2 regions of the Sphingomonas pseudosanguinis genome follow, and region 2 is predicted to be linked to the other one. Evidence: riboswitches for the same ligand, from Rfam matches in the RefSeq annotation. Region 2 holds a riboswitch; the other holds the start of a gene.
What was found. A riboswitch is a leader RNA that binds a small molecule or an ion and turns the genes downstream of it on or off. The one in region 2 is predicted to bind cobalamin.
Positions count from the first base shown of each region.

Region 1: linked by a shared signal. The riboswitch ahead of ACQHGV_RS00055 (TonB-dependent receptor) and the one ahead of ACQHGV_RS02490 (HoxN/HupN/NixA family nickel/cobalt transporter) in region 2 are both predicted to bind cobalamin.

Region 1 is NZ_CP189888.1:4,690-12,580, reverse strand. It holds gene ACQHGV_RS00065 (glutathione S-transferase family protein) at 1-365, opposite strand, end outside; gene ACQHGV_RS00060 (PepSY domain-containing protein) at 419-1,852, opposite strand; gene ACQHGV_RS00055 (TonB-dependent receptor) at 1,839-4,016, opposite strand; cobalamin riboswitch at 4,194-4,417, opposite strand; gene ACQHGV_RS00050 (hypothetical protein) at 4,505-4,810, shown strand; gene ACQHGV_RS00045 (entericidin A/B family lipoprotein) at 4,865-5,008, opposite strand; gene ACQHGV_RS00040 (hypothetical protein) at 5,072-5,941, opposite strand; gene ACQHGV_RS00035 (CsbD family protein) at 6,077-6,445, opposite strand; gene ACQHGV_RS00030 (hypothetical protein) at 6,479-6,799, opposite strand; tRNA gene ACQHGV_RS00025 (tRNA-Met) at 7,659-7,735, opposite strand; rRNA gene rrf (5S ribosomal RNA) at 7,798-7,891, opposite strand, start outside.
Region 2 is NZ_CP189888.1:536,241-544,131, reverse strand. It holds gene ACQHGV_RS02490 (HoxN/HupN/NixA family nickel/cobalt transporter) at 28-1,083, opposite strand; cobalamin riboswitch at 1,242-1,444, opposite strand; gene ACQHGV_RS02485 (septal ring lytic transglycosylase RlpA family protein) at 1,554-2,132, shown strand; gene ACQHGV_RS02480 (IS110 family transposase) at 2,674-3,711, opposite strand; tRNA gene ACQHGV_RS02475 (tRNA-Pro) at 3,937-4,013, opposite strand; gene yajC (preprotein translocase subunit YajC) at 4,207-4,557, shown strand; gene secD (protein translocase subunit SecD) at 4,565-6,169, shown strand; gene secF (protein translocase subunit SecF) at 6,186-7,166, shown strand; gene ACQHGV_RS02455 (Mth938-like domain-containing protein) at 7,176-7,562, shown strand; gene ACQHGV_RS02450 (glycosyltransferase) at 7,567-7,891, opposite strand, start outside.

The DNA of each region.
Region 1 (7,891 bases), 530 kb from region 2:
CGCGCGACGCGCTTGACCATGCGTTCGTGGAGCAAGGGGCCGGTCACATCCTGATAGAAATGCGTGTCGAACCACGTCACCAGCCGGCGAATCTCGGCGCGACCGACGGCGGTGCCGTTGATCATCGCCGACTTCTCGACCGTCTCCTCGAAAAACTCGCAGATCGCCATCGAGTCGACCAGGAGGACGCCGCGCTCCTCATCGACCATCACCGGCGTCTGGCCGGCGGGGTTCATGTCGAGGAATTCGTCGCGCCGCTGCCACGGCGACTCGCGGACCAACTCGTACCCGACGCCCTTCTCACCCAGCAGCAGCCGGACCTTGCGCGAGAAGGGACAGAGCGGGAATTGGTAGAGTTGCCACATATTCCCCATCTAAGCGGGCGCATGGGTTCACGCCAACCCCGCCACGCATGTTTTCACGCCGCCCGGCGCGCGGGCCGGCGCAATCGTCGCCAGCCGATGACGACCCCGCTGACCGACATCACCAGCCCCGCGATCGACCAGAGCCACATCCACACGTCCCAGGCGGGGCGATGCGCGGTGAGCCAAGGCCAGTCCCAGGTGTGGAGCAGCGTGTAGACCCAGCGATAGGCACGCCGCGTGGCATCCTGTCGCTGGACCAGCGCGCCGCTCATCGGATTGATATAGAGCCAGGTCCGCGCCGCATCGTCGAACCGCAATCGCAGCAACGGCAAACGCGCGGCGTCGGTCCAGTAGAAATCGGGCCGCACCAGCGTCTCGGTCGCGATCATCCGGCCGTCCGGGACCAGCATCGCTGCCGAGGCCATGGCGCTGACCGGCCGGACGGGCGAAAGCGTCGCACGGTCCAGCCAGCGCGGGTGCGGCGAGGCACGATCGATCGCGATCCGCGCCAGCCCGCCGTCCGCGCTCCACGCGATGCTGCGCGCACCCCCGGCAAGGCGGGCCAAGGCGGCGAGGTCCCCCGTCACGCGCGTTTGCCCCGCATAGTCCCGCATCGCCGCCACCGGCGCGGCACCGCCGGCAAAGACCCGCCCCGGATCGACCGACAGCCAGCCGCTGACGATCCAGGTGGTCAGCATCACCCCGCCCAGCAGGCCGCTGACATGATGCCACATCATCCATCCGCGATAGGGGGTGATCCGCCCGCCGCGATAACGCCGCCGCCCGATCCGCATGCGCAGGATGCCGATCCACATCCCCGTCAGCGCCACCGCGATGCAGGGGCCCGATACCCACATCACCACCTGCCGCCACATCGCATTGTCGCGCCGGACGACCGTGGGATAGAGCCAGTGCGGCACCGACCCCAGCCAGTTCCAGACACGCTGTTCTCGCGTCGTGCGCTGCACCGGCTGGCCGGTCAGGCTGGAGATATAGAGATGGGTGGCATCCGCATCGTCGATCGCCGCCTTCCACAAGGGGCGATGCCGGTCGAAGCCGCCTGCGACCGTCCATTGATCGTCATCGATCCGCTCGACCGACATGACGGGGGCATGTTCGAATCGGCCAGCGACGCGGCGGACATATCCGGCGTCGACGGGGGCCGGCCTGACCCCGCGCTGCGCCGGGATGATCCGTGTCTCCCCCTCACCGCCCTCGATCCGCCAGACCGGCTGACCGTCGCGCATCTCCAGCGTGATCCGCCGCGCGGTAACGGCGGGCACCTCCGTCACCCGCGTCCAGTCGATCGCCGCCGCCCCCGCCCAGCCCTGCGCAGGGCCAAGCGCGGGATAAGGGACGTAGAGCATGACCAGTCCGCTCGCGAACCACATCGCGAAGAACAGGCAAGCGACGATCCCCGCCCAGCGATGGGTGAGGAAGGCGAGCCGCAGCGCCGCCTTCCCCCAAGACCGGTCAGAACGCGGCACGAAGCGCCACATCCAGCGAGCGCGGCCGCCCCAATATCCATTGCTGATCGCCATAAGCGGTGACGGCATAGGCCTTGTCGAACAGATTATAGACGCGCAGATCGACCGCCATATGCGGGCTCAGTGTATAGGACAGCGTGCCGTCCACCGTCGCATAGCCGGGAATGCGGAACGCATTGCCATTGTCCGAGAAGCGCCGTCCGACATAGCGCAGTCCGGCACGCGCCTTCACGCGGCGCGTCGCATCCCAGCGCAGCCAGACATTGCCCAGCGCCTCGGGCACATCGGGCGGCGTGCGACCGCTATAGTCGGTGCCGCCCGAGCGGAAATCGTCGAACCGCGCATCGAGCAGCGTGCCATTGGCCTCGATCCCGAAGCCCTGCGGCAAATCGACCGCCACCGCCGCCTCGACGCCTTGCGCCGAGCGCTGGCCGACCTGTTCGACCGGGCTCGACAGGGTGCGCTGCGCCAGCAGCCCGGTCTTGACGATCCGGTACGCCGCCAGCGTCGCCATGCCGCGCCCGCCCAGGAACGACAGCTTGGCCCCCGCCTCGACCTGATTGCCGCGCGCATTGCTGAACGCCACCTGCCCCGTCGACACGGTGGTCAACGTACCCAACGGATCGACGCCGGTCGCATATTGGCCGTAGAGCGACAGGGTCGGCAGCGGCTGATAGACGATGCCCGCCCGCCAGGTCGCGTTGCGGAAGGTCTTTTCAAAGGCGAAGCGGTCGCTCCGCACGCCCCCCGGATAAGCGATCGCCCAGCGGCGCACCTGATTTTCCTCATAGCGAAAGCCGCCGACCACCGACCATTTCGGCCCCAGCGTCACCCGGTCCTCAGCGAACACCGCCAGCGCGGCGGTGCGGGTGCGGTATCGCGGCGCGATTCCCTGCGTATCCAGGAAGCGTCCCGGATCGAAATTGAAGGGGTCGACGCCGTCCTCCTGCGCCTCCGATCCGAAGTCGTTCTCATGGGTGAAGCGGACCAGATTGACGTCCGCCCCGATGACGAAGGCATTGGCGATACCGGGTGCCAGCGGCGTGCGCAGCGTCACGCTCGCCTGATCGCCCCATTGGGTCTGGTCGTGGCGGATACCGTAATTGCTGCTCCGCCGGATCGTACCGGGCCGGCCGGGCGATCCGTCCGCGCAGGCCCCGGTGCTGCCGACCCAGCAATAGCTTTCCAGATTGCGCCAGAAACGGTCGCTGGTCAGATAATAGGCGATGTTCGACACGCTGACCGTCGCGCTCGGCGTCCAGTCGACCTGGACCGAGGCGCGGTCGTCGCGAAAGCGCATCCGCGCGTCGGCGACATTATAGTTGCGCTCGCGCACCGCCAAATCGAGCCGTCCGTCGATCAGCGGGGTGCCGAAATAGGTGATAGGCCGCTGATCGCCATGATCGCCGCGGATCGTCACTGCCAAAGTCGGCGATGGCGTCCACAACAGTGTCCCCGACAGCGCGACGCTGCGTGAATCCCCGCGATCGACATAGCCGTCCGAGCGTCGATAGCTGGCGTCGACACGGTAGGACAGCGTATGCCCCACCGGCCCGCCGATCCCGGCCGCCGCGCGAAAACTGTCTTGCGCGCCATAGCCGATCTCGGCCTGTCCTTGCGTCCGCGCGCTCGGCTTGCGCATCACGACATTGACCGCGCCGCCCAGCGCACCCTGACCGTAAAGGACCGAGGCCGGGCCGCTGAGTATGTCGATCCGCTCGACCATCCAGGGGTCGGTCGGGAAGGTGATGGTCCCCGCCGCCGGGAACAGCCGCACCCCGTCGATCAGTTGCAGCACCGACCCCTGCCCCGAAAAGCCGCGCGCGGACAGGGCCGTGCCCCCATTGCCGGGATTGGCGACGCTGGCGATGCCGGGCGCACGGCTCTGCGCCTCGACGATCGACTGGTCGCCGCGCGCGCGGATAGTATCGCCGTCGATCGTGGCGATACTGGCGGGCGTCTCGAACGGGGTCAGCCCCAACCGGCTGGCGGTCGCACTGGGCGTGTCCAGTACCGGCGTCTCGCGCGTGCCAATGACCAGCACCGACCCGTCGCCACTTCCCGCTTCACCTGCCCGCTGCGCCATCGCCGGGCTGCCCCCCACCATCAACGCCGCGCCAGCGACCAATCCCCAGCGGTTCTCAATGTAGTTACGATATAACATCTTACTGCCTGTAGCGTCTTATTGCGAACAAGCCGAGGCCTTCCGTCCGATCCCGAACGGACGGGTGCCATGCAGGCTGGACGCTTATTCCGCACTTCCATGGTCACCCATGCCTCCGCCACCATTGGCGTCGCTCGTCGGAAAAGACCTTAGCCACGGCCATCCCCTGGACCCGGCAAGAGCGACCTGACGCCGGCAGGTCTCCTGGCTCACGGGTCATCGCGAAACATGCGCCTTCCCAGGTTGCCCCAGTGGCTGGACCGACCATCGGGGTCGATCCGTGCATCTCCGCTCACCGCTTACAGTTGCAGGGACAGCCTCGGATTCGGGCGATCGCTCGCCCTCACCGCGTTCCCTTTTAATCTTCCTTGTCGGGAAGAACCGGCGCGATCATTGACCGGATCATTCCGGCCGCGTTCTGTCTGGGCGATGACGCCATGCGCGTCAAGCGGATGCGCTGGCTCCCGATCCGCGCTATCGCGAACGCCATGGCACGCAGGACCCGCTATCTGACCGCAACCATGGCGGACGGCTATGTGAAGACGATCGGGCCGACCGCGTCGCCCTTCACCCATTATTGGCGCATCGTCGCCGATCTGGGCAACGGCAAGACCGAGGTGTTCTGGGGCCATGCCAAATCGCTGAAGGACGCGACCGGCAAGAAGAACGCGGTGGCCGATGCGGCGCGCCAGCGCGGCTGGGCGGGGTTCGCGTTCGAGATCGTGGAACTGGTCGAAACCACCGAACCGCCCGAAACCGAAGCCCCCGCCCGCCGGGCTCGCCGGCGCGGATAGGAAAACGGGGGCGGTCCATGACCACCCCCGTCCGTTCACGGTCACCCCGTGACGTTATTTCTTCGGCTTGTCCTGCCCCGAGGCATCGGACATCGCGCTTCCGGCGGAGCGCAGATCCTTGCCCGCGCCATTGACCGTGTTGCAGGCCGAGAGGGCCAGCATGGCGCACAGCGTGGCGCCGAGAGCGATCTTCGTCATGGTGATGATCTCCTCTTTCAGGAAAGGTGCGGCGGGCCCGATACGCCGGCCCGCCGCGGGCACTCAGCGCGGACGACGGCGGGCGGCCGCAGTCGCGCCAAAGGCGGAGGCACCGGCGCCGACCAGCAGCGCGAGCACCAGGATGAACGAAGTCTTCGACGCAGCACCGGCGGCGGCATCCGCTGCGGTCTTGGCCGCCTGCACCGTCTCGTTCTTGGTGCGGATGAAGTCGGCCTTGGCCTGGCTCACCTGTGCCTGGGCCTGCTCACGGCTGATCTTGCGCTGCGCCGCGACGATGTCGACGACACGAGCCTCGGCACGGACACCATCGGTGCCGCCGCGCGCCATGGCGGGCAGCTGCTTGGCGATTTCCTTCTGCGCCTGCTCGGGAGTCATCTGCGCCGGGTCGGTCGGAGTATCGCTCAGATACTTGGCGGCTTCCTGACGGACGTCGCCTTCATCGACACCCGCGACCTGCGCGACCTTGGGCGCGGCCGCGCCAACCGTCGAACCGGCCGCCCCGGCCACAGTGCCGACCGTGCGGAACGCGCCGCCGATGATACCACCGACCGCCGAGGTCAGCAGATACAGCGTCAGGATCAACGTGACGCCCCAGACGACCAGGCCATGCACCAGCGCATCGAACCGCTCGGTCACACCCGACATGCGCGCGGCGACATAACCGCCCGCACCCAGCGCGATGACGGTGGTGATCAGCCAGTAGATGCCGGCGCCGATGCCGAAGCCCGCCGCACCCGGCGTCGAACCATCGGTCGGATCGACCATCGACAGGCCGATGCCGGTGCCGAGAATGCCCAGGACCAGCTGGACCGCCACCGCGATGACCACACCGGCGAAAATCGCACTCCAGGAGGCTCGACGACCGAGATGACCGATCACGCCACCCTCCACCGATGCAACATTATGGGCCATATCTACTCCTGTTCCTGTGACGTGCGGACGCGCACCGATCCTGTCGACCGGTCGTCATTCGCAGCATGATGAGGGGGGGATGGCGCCCGGGCCGCCGCTCACGCGCGCGCCTCGCCCGGTGCCGGATGTGTCAGTTCAGCCGCGACGGCGGTGGATCAGCCAGCCCAGGGCATAGCCGCCCAGCGCAGCCGCAATGGCGAACACCGTCGCCTCATTGCCGCGAATATGATTTCGCGCCTTGTCCGAACCGCGCCGTGCGGCATCGACGGAGCGATCGGCCGCATCGCCGACCTTCTCACGGGCATGCTCGATCAGGCTCGGGGTCGCATCGACGACATCGCCCGCGATCGACTGCGCACGACCGAACAGATGCTCGGCACCACCCGCCACCTGATCGGTGACGCCGGCGACCTTCCAGTCGCGGCTATCGACGACATCGCCGACCGCCTTTTCGACCTTGCCACCGACATAGCGGGCACCGCCGCGAAGTTCATGCTTGTTCATGGGTTTTCCTCCGAAACGAGGGGTGTGTCGTGGTCAGGGCGCCACGCCGCAGCCTGCGGCGGCCTTGCCCACTTCCAGAGCGACGCGCGGGTCCTTGATCTCGCCCGCGACACGGATCAAATCGCTCATCGTCAACCGCGTGGGGTCGCTGTCATCGCGACGATAGGCGGCAGCCGCCTTGCCCAGCTGCTGCAGCTGGCCCAGCGACAGATTCCGCTCGAGCCGCTGGCCGATACAGGTGGAACGCTCGGCATCCAAGCCATAACGCTCCAGCCCCGTCGCAATCCGGGTCGACGGCGCGGCGCACGCCACCGTCAGGCAGCTCAAGGCGATACTGGCGAAAATGCGGTACACGCGTTTGCCTCCACACGATCGGCGACGATACGTTGCCGATCAGGTGGTGCTAAACTTATGATAGGTTAAGTCGTTCCCAATTTTCTTGATGCGATAAATATGGCGGTCGCAATCGTTCCGTTGAGGCGATGCGACTGGCCGTGCGTCTGTGTCGAAACGACGCAGCGGACGCAGTTGGTGCAGGCCTCTGCCCCGCGCCAATGGCAACGAGCAGTATTTGCGATCGTACTCTCGACCGAACACCATCCATTCCAGCCCTACCCACGCGACGCGTAGATCCTGTCTAGGCCGTCACGTTACATAGCACTCTGCCAAGCGGACAGGTAATGCCAGGCGCTTGACAGGCGTTATCCATGGGGCCGTAGGTAGATGATCTAAAGGGAGGCGCAATTGCCTCTTGCGAACATGGCCGACATACCGAGTTGCAAGGTGGTTCTCGATGCCATGGGCAAGCTGAACCGTGTGCCCATCGACGCAGATGGCATGGTGACGCCTACAATCCGGCAGCTATGCTTGAGCGTAAGCTGCACCCCGTCGTGGTGGTCATCACCGGCCGCAGACCTGTGGAGCAACCTCCCAGGCTGGGAATTATCGTGTTCGACAGCGACAAGGGCAGCCAGCAGCAGGCATCACAAGCGCGCGAACGACATTCAGGGGAAACCTGTGTCATTCGGGGGTTGATGCGGAGCATGGTGGATGGGTGTGGCCTGCTGCGAGGCAAGGCTAATCTTTCTCACTGGAGACGCCCTGTGGCAGGCCTGTGGCCTGCTTTTTTGCCTAATGGGGGAGTGACAGAACGCAGGAGAGCCCCGGAGCGGCGATGCTACGGGGCTGTGGCTGTGTGTGTGCGTGTGTGGGATGGTTGCGGGGGCAGGATTTGAACCTGCGGCCTTCAGGTTATGAGCCTGACGAGCTACCGGGCTGCTCCACCCCGCGCCAATTTTGGAAGGTGTGTGAGACGATGTGAATGGGTTTTGTGTGTGTTCGCGGACTGTAATGCCTGGCGACGCCCTACTCTTCCACTGCTTGAGCAGTAGTACCATTGGCGCAGTCGGGTTTCACGGCCGAGTTCGGGATGGGATCGGGTGGGAC
Region 2 (7,891 bases):
GCGGGTCAGGAGCCCGATCAGCGGCATTTATCCCGCCGCGCCGGGCTTGGCAATTCGTGCCTCCATCGCGGCGAACCCGCGCCAGCGATAGAGGAGGAAGCTCGCGCCCCAGCAGACCACGAACAGCCCGACGATGGCGAAGCCCAATATGTTGAAATGCTCGGCCAGCGCGCCCGCATAGCGGAACGGCCCCGAAGTCCAGCCGAACCGCTCGGCCAGCAAGGCGGTCGCCTGGATGCCGCCGATCACCAGCGCGACCAGCGCGGAGACCAAAGTGATCGTCATGTTGTAATAGAGTTTGCGCAGCGGATGAACGAACGCCCACTCATAGGCGCCCAGCATCACCAACCCGTCGGCCGTGTCGATCAACGCCATGCCGACCGCGAACAGGACGGGGAACACCAGGATCGTCGCCAGCGATACGCCATCGGCGGCATGCGAACCCGACAGACCAAGGATCGCCACCTCGGTCGCGGTGTCGAAGCCCAGCCCGAACAGGAATCCCAAAGGCGCCATGTGCCAGCTCCGCCGGATCAATCGGAACAGCGGCCGGAACAGACGCGACAAAGGCCCCTGCCCCGAAAACAACATATCGGCATCGGCCTCCGCCATCGGCTCGCCCCGCGCGACGCGGCGGAAGCGGGTCCAGACATCGCGCAGGATGATGAGGTTCATGATCGCGATGGCAAACAGGAAACTGGCCGAGACGATGGTGGCGATCGTCCCGCCGCTCTGTCCGAACGCCTCGAAGTCGGCCAGGGTGCTCGCCGCCAGCGCGACCGTGGTCGCCGCGATCAGCACGATGGCAGAATGGCCGATCGCGAACCACAAGCCGACCGCGATGGGTCGCTGGCCGTCCTGCATCAGCTTGCGGGTGACATTGTCGATGGCGGCGATGTGATCGGCATCGACCGCGTGACGCAGCCCCAGGCTATAGGCGAGCAAAGCCGTGCCGAGCATCAGGCTGTTGCCCGCAAAGACGCTGAGCGCCCAGCCCCAGACGGCGATATTGACGATGACCAGCGCCCCCATCAGCAGCGTGACGCGACGCTTTAAGGAAGGGCGGGCGAAAACTTCGGACATGGGCGGATAAACCTCCCCCAAGCGCCATGGCGACGAAAGGCCGCCCCGCTCCTGCCAGACGGGCGCACGCCTAGCAGGGTCTTGCGATTCGGGTCGGCCGGACGGCGTCGCTCAAATGATACAATATATCCCGGCCATGACCATCCCCTGGATCGCGGCAAGAGCGACTCGCATCGGCAGGTCTCCTGGCTCGCGGGTCGAAGCGTTCCGTCATGCGGCCTTCCCGGATAACTCCAGTGGCTGTCCCCTCTCGCAGGAACCGGCATCACGCGCTCACCGCTTACAGTTGCAGGGACAGCTATGGCTTTGCACCATATTCCCGTTTCAAGCCCCGAGGGGCACCGATGCGATTGGCCGGCGATGGAGCTGAAAGCCCCGGCCGGTCGGCACGGGGATAGTCTGCGGTGGATGGAGGCGCAAACCGCTTTATCCCGTCCGGCGCGCGGCTTAAGCCCCGCATCATGGTGGATGTGAGACGATGGCCTCTCTGGGGGCGCCGCTGGACACCGGCGGCGGCCTGCCTGGTCGCGGCCTGCGCCGGCGGCCATTACCGACCGGTCAGCGACACGCCGGTGCGGATCGGCAAACCCTATACGGTACGCGGCGTCACCTATGTCCCCGCCGAGGACATGACCTACGACATGCTCGGCTATGCCAGCTGGTATGGCAGCGAATCGGGCAAGCGCACCGCGAACGGCGAACGCTTCCGCCCCGGTTGGGCCACGGCGGCGCATACGACGTTGCCGCTGCCCAGCTATGTCGAGGTGACGGCGCTGGATACCGGGCGGCGGATCATCGTGCGGGTCAACGATCGCGGCCCATTCGCGGGATCGTCGCGGATCATCGACCTGTCCCGCGGCGCGGCGGAACAGCTCGGCCTGCGCGCGGTCGGCAAGGCGGCGGTGCGAGTGCGTCGGGTCGAGCCGGACGAAAAGGATCGCGAACGCCTGCGCCACGGCAAGGCCGCGCGGCCCTTGCCGCCGGTGTCCGATGCGGTGCGGGCGAATTTGCTTTCGCAGATCGCGGCGGCGGGGATGACGGTGCGGTAGGAACGACGCGTTTCGCCCATTTATAGACGCTGCGGCTTGAGGTATCGACCTAGCGTGTTCCCCATTCTGCTTCTCATATTTGTGGCTGGTTTGCTGACGTTTGCCCTTATGCGGGGATACATCGGTGTTTACGGCGCGGCAGTCCATCGCACTGAGAACGCACCGCTTTATTGGGCGCAAGTGACCATCTTGGCGGTTGGGGCGATCGTTATAGGAGTCGCGATCACTCGGGGCGACTTGTAGTCGCGGGACTCCTGGCATGCGGAAAGCTGCCTGTCCGCTTTCCATCTGTGGACGCCCCTTCGGTTGCAAGCGGTATTTGGAAGTTCTGATGCATAGTCGGATGCTGCCATCTGTCCGGCCTGTGATGCAGCGATGAGCTGCTGGCCCGTATGGGAGTTCGCGGACCGGAACCACATCACCAAAAGCGTGCTCGTGGCACGGTGGAAAGCTCTGGTTCTTCCGACCCCGTCTCGCCGACTGTTGCGCCATACCCTCCTTCGACCGACTGCGCCCTCCGACGCCTCTGGCCCGCCTCGGCTTACGCCGCGACTGCGACCGGAGCTCTGTAATCCTCTTGCCTGACCAGCAACGCCCAGACGGTACGGGCCATCTTGTTAGCGAGCGCGACCGTGACCAGCATGCGTGGCTTCCTGGCCAGCATGCCCTCGAGCCATGAGCCGGCCGGCGCACCGCGCTTGCTCGCCTGGAGCACGACCGCGCTCGCCCCGATGATGAGCAGGCGCCGCAGCGTTCGCTCCCCCATTCGCGAGATCGCGCCCAGCTTCTGCTTGCCGCCGGTCGATGCCTGCTTCGGCACCAGGCCCAGCCAGGCGGCGAAGTCGCGGCCCTTAGCGAAGGTCTCGGCTGGAGGCGCTATCGCGGCAATGGCCGTCGCCGTGATCGGTCCGACACCCGGGATAGTCATCAGCCGTCGGGCCACCTTATCCTCGCGAGCCCGGCGCGTAATCTCCTTATCCAAGGCGGCGATCCGCTCATCGAGACCGGCAAGCATGTCGACCATCATCGCGAACATCGGTCGTGCAGCCTCGGGCAGCGTTTCGCCAATCTCCCCACCGTCGTCGAGCAGATCCGCCAGCATCGCTAGGTGCGCCGCTCCCTTGGGTGCAACCCAGCCGTATTCCGCGAGATGACTGCGGAGCGCGTTACCGATTTGGGTGCGCTGTTTCACCGCCAGGTCGCGCGTTCGAAAAACCAGCGCTGCGGCTTGCTGCTCCTCGGTCTTCACCGCCACGAACCGCATGTTCGGCCGCTGCGCCGCCTCGCAGATCGCCTCGGCATCCACCGCATCGTTCTTGTGCCGCTTCACAAACGGCTTCACGTACGCGGGCGGGATCAGCCGAACCTCGTGCCCCATCGCGCGCAACTCGCGGGCCCAGTGGTGCGCCCCGCCACAGGCCTCCAGCGCGACCACGCAGCGAGGATGGGCCATGAAGAAATCGAGCAGCTTGCCGCGGCTCAACCTGCGGCTGAACACCTGCCCGCCGCGCTCGTCAGCGCCATGCGCGTGGAAAACATGCTTAGCGATATCCAGCCCGATCGTGGTAGCCTCTGACACGGACGCCTCCCTCAGTGGTGATCAACACCTCCACTCTGGCACATCGATGCCGTCGGGGGGCGTCCACCCCATCACCCAAAGCAGACATTTACATTGAGCATTTCAGCCAGTCAGGTGCCAAGCCTTGCAACTCTAATCCTGCTCTCCGGCGAGAGATATACGCCAAAAACGAAAAAAGCGGGCTTTCGCCCGCTTCATCGTCATCCACCGATGTCAGTAGAAGATTGGTCGGGGCGACAGGATTCGAACCTGCGACCCCCACACCCCCAGTGTGATGCGCTACCAGGCTGCGCTACGCCCCGACCGAGCGGCGGCCTCTAGGCGGGTTTTATCCGGGATGCAAGCCTTGATGTTGCGATGATGGCGACACCACATCGGCCTCTCCATTGCGCCTGTCCGCCTGCGATGGTAGCGGGCAGGCTATCCGACATGGGGGCTGGTCGATCGTTCGCGCATCGGCGGGTACCCGTGCCCATTCAGCATAGACGGGTCCGAATGTTCATTCCCTTCACCGCCCCAGTCGCCGTGATGGCCGCCGCCTCCGGCGCCGCCGCATCGAGTGGCGCCGCCTCGTTCCTCAGCCTCGCGCCGCTGCTCCTCGTCTTCGTCGTCTTCTATTTCCTGATGATCCGCCCGCAACAGCGCCGCATGAAGACGCTGCAGGCGTCGATCGAGGCGGTCAAAAAGGGCGATCAGGTCACCACGGCGGGCGGCATCGTCGGCAAGGTGACCCGCGTCGAGGACCAGCTGGTCGAGGTCGAGATCGCCCCGAACGTCCGCGTCCGCGTGGTCAAGGCGACGCTGACCGACGTGGTGAACCCCAACGCCAAACCCGCGAACGACTGACCTCACGATGCTGGATTTCCCCCGCTGGAAGGTCGCTTCCATCATCGCCCTGCTGGCCGCCCTGTGCCTGCTGGCGGTCCCGAGCTTTCTGCCCGAAAGCGTCACCAACAGCTGGGGTTCGATTCCGCATCCCCGCGTGAACAAGGGCCTCGACCTGGCGGGCGGCAGCTATCTGCTGCTGGAGGCGGACACCGCCGACCTCGCCAACACGCGGCTGGAAACGATGCGCGATCAGGTCGCGGCCGAGATGCGGCGCGGCAATCCGCGGATCGACATCGGTGACATCTCGGTGCGCAACGGCCAGCTCAGCTTCATGCTGCGCGACCCCTCGCAGGTCGATGCGGCGCGCGAGCGGCTGCTGACCATCACCGGCGGCGGTGCGGGCATGAGCGGCCAGCGCGAATGGGACATCCAGGTCGTCGACACCTCGCGCTTCGTGCTGAAGCCGACCCAGGCGGGCCTGAACCAGGCGGTCGACACCGCGATGAAGACCGCGACCGAAGTCGTCCGGCGGCGTATCGACGCGCTGGGCACCAAGGAACCGACGATCCTCCAGCAGGGCAGCAACCGCATCGTCGTGCAGGTGCCGGGCCTTCAGGACCCGCAGCAGCTCAAGGACCTGATCGGCAAGACCGCCAAGCTGGAATTCAAGCTGGTCGACACCACCGCCAATCCGGCCGAGGTGGTCAAGGGCAATGCGCCTGCGGGCAGCCAGGTCCTGCCCTATCCCGGCAATCCGCTGGGTGCGCCGGTGATCGCGGTGAAGCGCCCCGTCATCATCTCGGGCGACCAGCTGATCGACGCGCAGCAGCAGTTCAATCAACAGACGAACGCGCCGGAGGTGGCGATCACCTTCGACGCGCAGGGCGGCCGCAAGTTCGCGCGGATCACGCAGGAAAATACCGGCAAGCCCTTCGCCATCATCCTCGATGGTCAGGTGCTGTCGGCCCCCAACATCAACGAACCGATCCTGGGCGGTCGCGCCTCGATCAGCGGCAACTTCACCGTCGACAGCGCCAACCAGCTGGCGATCTCGCTGCGCTCGGGCAAGCTGCCGGTCGATCTGAAGGTCGTCGAGGAACGCACCGTCGGCCCCGATCTGGGTGCCGACTCGATCCGCAAGGGCATCCTGGCCTCGGCGATTGCGGCGGTCGCGGTGATCGTGTTCATGACCGTCACCTATGGCCGGTTCGGCATCTATGCGAACATCGCGGTCGTCATCAACGTGCTGGTCATCCTGGCGGTCATGGCGATGCTGAACGCCACGCTGACCTTGCCGGGCATCGCGGGCTTCATCCTGACGATCGGCACCGCCGTCGACGCCAACGTGCTGATCAACGAGCGTATCCGCGAAGAGCGACGACGCGGGCGCAGCGTCGTCCAGTCGGTCGAGCTGGGCTATAAGGAGGCCAGCCGGACGATCTTCGAGGCGAACGTCACGCACGCGATCTCGGGCGTCATCATGCTCGTGCTCGGCTCGGGCCCGGTGAAGGGCTTCGCGGTCGTGCTGCTGATCGGCATCGTGACCAGCGTGTTCACCGCCGTTACCTTCACGCGGATGCTCGTGGCGCTGTGGTTGCGCCGCGAAAAGCCCAAGACCATCAATATTTGAGGCAGGAGAACAGATCATGCGCCTCCTGAAACTCGTCCCCGACAATACGAACATCGATTTCGTCCGCCTGCGCGGCTGGGCGTTCGGGCTGACCCTGTTGCTGACCGTGCTCGCGGTCGGCGTGACGTTCGCCAAGGGCCTCAATCTGGGCGTCGACTTTGTCGGCGGCCTGATGATCGAAGAGAAGTTTCCCACCCCGCCCTCGGCCGACCGCGTCCGCTCAGTCGTCGATGGCCTGGGCGTGGGCGAAGCCAGCATCCAGACGGTCGGCGACGGCCGCACCATCAGCATCCGCCTGCCCCTGCCGGAGTCGAAGGACGAAGGCGCGACCAACGCCGTCGTCCGCAAGGTCGAGACCGCGCTGGGCCAGCAATTCCCCGGCGCCACCTTCAGCCGTTACGACACGGTGTCGGGCAAGGTGTCGAACGAGTTGATCAAGCACGGCGTGCTGGCGGTCGTGCTGGCGATCCTGGGCATCGGCCTGTTCGCCATCTTCCGCTTCGAATGGCAGTTCGGCGTGTCGACCATCGTCGCCATCGTCCACGATCTGCTCGTCACGCTGGGCTTCTTCGCGATCACCCAGTTCGAACTGGACCTGACGATCATCGCGGCGTTCCTGACCATCATCGGCTATTCGATCAATGACAAGATCGTCATCGACGACCGCATCCGCGAGAATATGCGCCGCTATCGCAAGATGGACATGCGCGAGATCATCAACCTGTCGGTCAACGAGACGCTGCCGCGCACGGTCATGACCTCGGTCACGATCCTGCTGGCGCTGGTCGCGCTGCTGCTGCTGGGCGGCCATGTGCTGCGCGGCTTCACCGCCGCGATGATCCTGGGCATCGTGGTCGGCACCTATTCGTCGATCTACGTCTCGTCCTCGCTGCTCATCTCGCTGGGCCTGCGCGCCGAGCCGAACCGCGAGAAGCCGGGCACCACCGACAAGCGGACCATCGCCGACGCCGAGCGCATCACCCCGCGTGAGGGGTAAGCGGCACGCATGAGCGACTCGATCCGCATCACCCGCGATCCCACCGCACCCGGCCCGATCGTCCGTGGCTTCGCCGCGAACGGTTACCGGGTCGGGGAGATCGCCTATCCGGCGCTGCTCCTGTCGCCCGACTGGCATGAGCCGTGGAGCCCGCCGGCGTTCGACGCGCTTGATACCGCCTCGGTCCAGGCGTTGATCGACGAAGCGCCCGAGTTCCTGTTGCTGGGCACCGGTGCCGAGTTGCGCCGCCCGCCGGCGGCGTTCCGCGCGGCCATGGAAGCGGCGGGCCTGGGCGTCGAGGCGATGGACAGCCGCGCCGCCGCCCGCGCCTGGGGTGTGCTGCGCAGCGAGGGGCGCAAGATCGTCGCCGCGCTCTACCCGCTCGACGCCGCCTGACGCGTTATCGGGGGGCGGAGTCGTTCCGCCGCCCGACCAGTTCGGCCAGATGCGAGTGCAGCGCCGCCGCATTGGCCGGCCAGGTGAAATCGCGCACCGCCGCGCGCACCGTCCAGGGATCGGGCGCCTGAGCCAACACCTCGCCGATCGCCGCCGCGAACGCGCCCGCATCGGCGCTGGCGATCCGCCCCGCCGCGCGACTGGTCACGACATCGCGCGCTCCGCCCGCCGGCGTGATGACGATCGGCGTGCCGCAGGCCAGCGCCTCGACCCAGGCATTGGCCAGCCCTTCGGACACCGACGCCAGCGCCATGACATCGGCCGCGCCG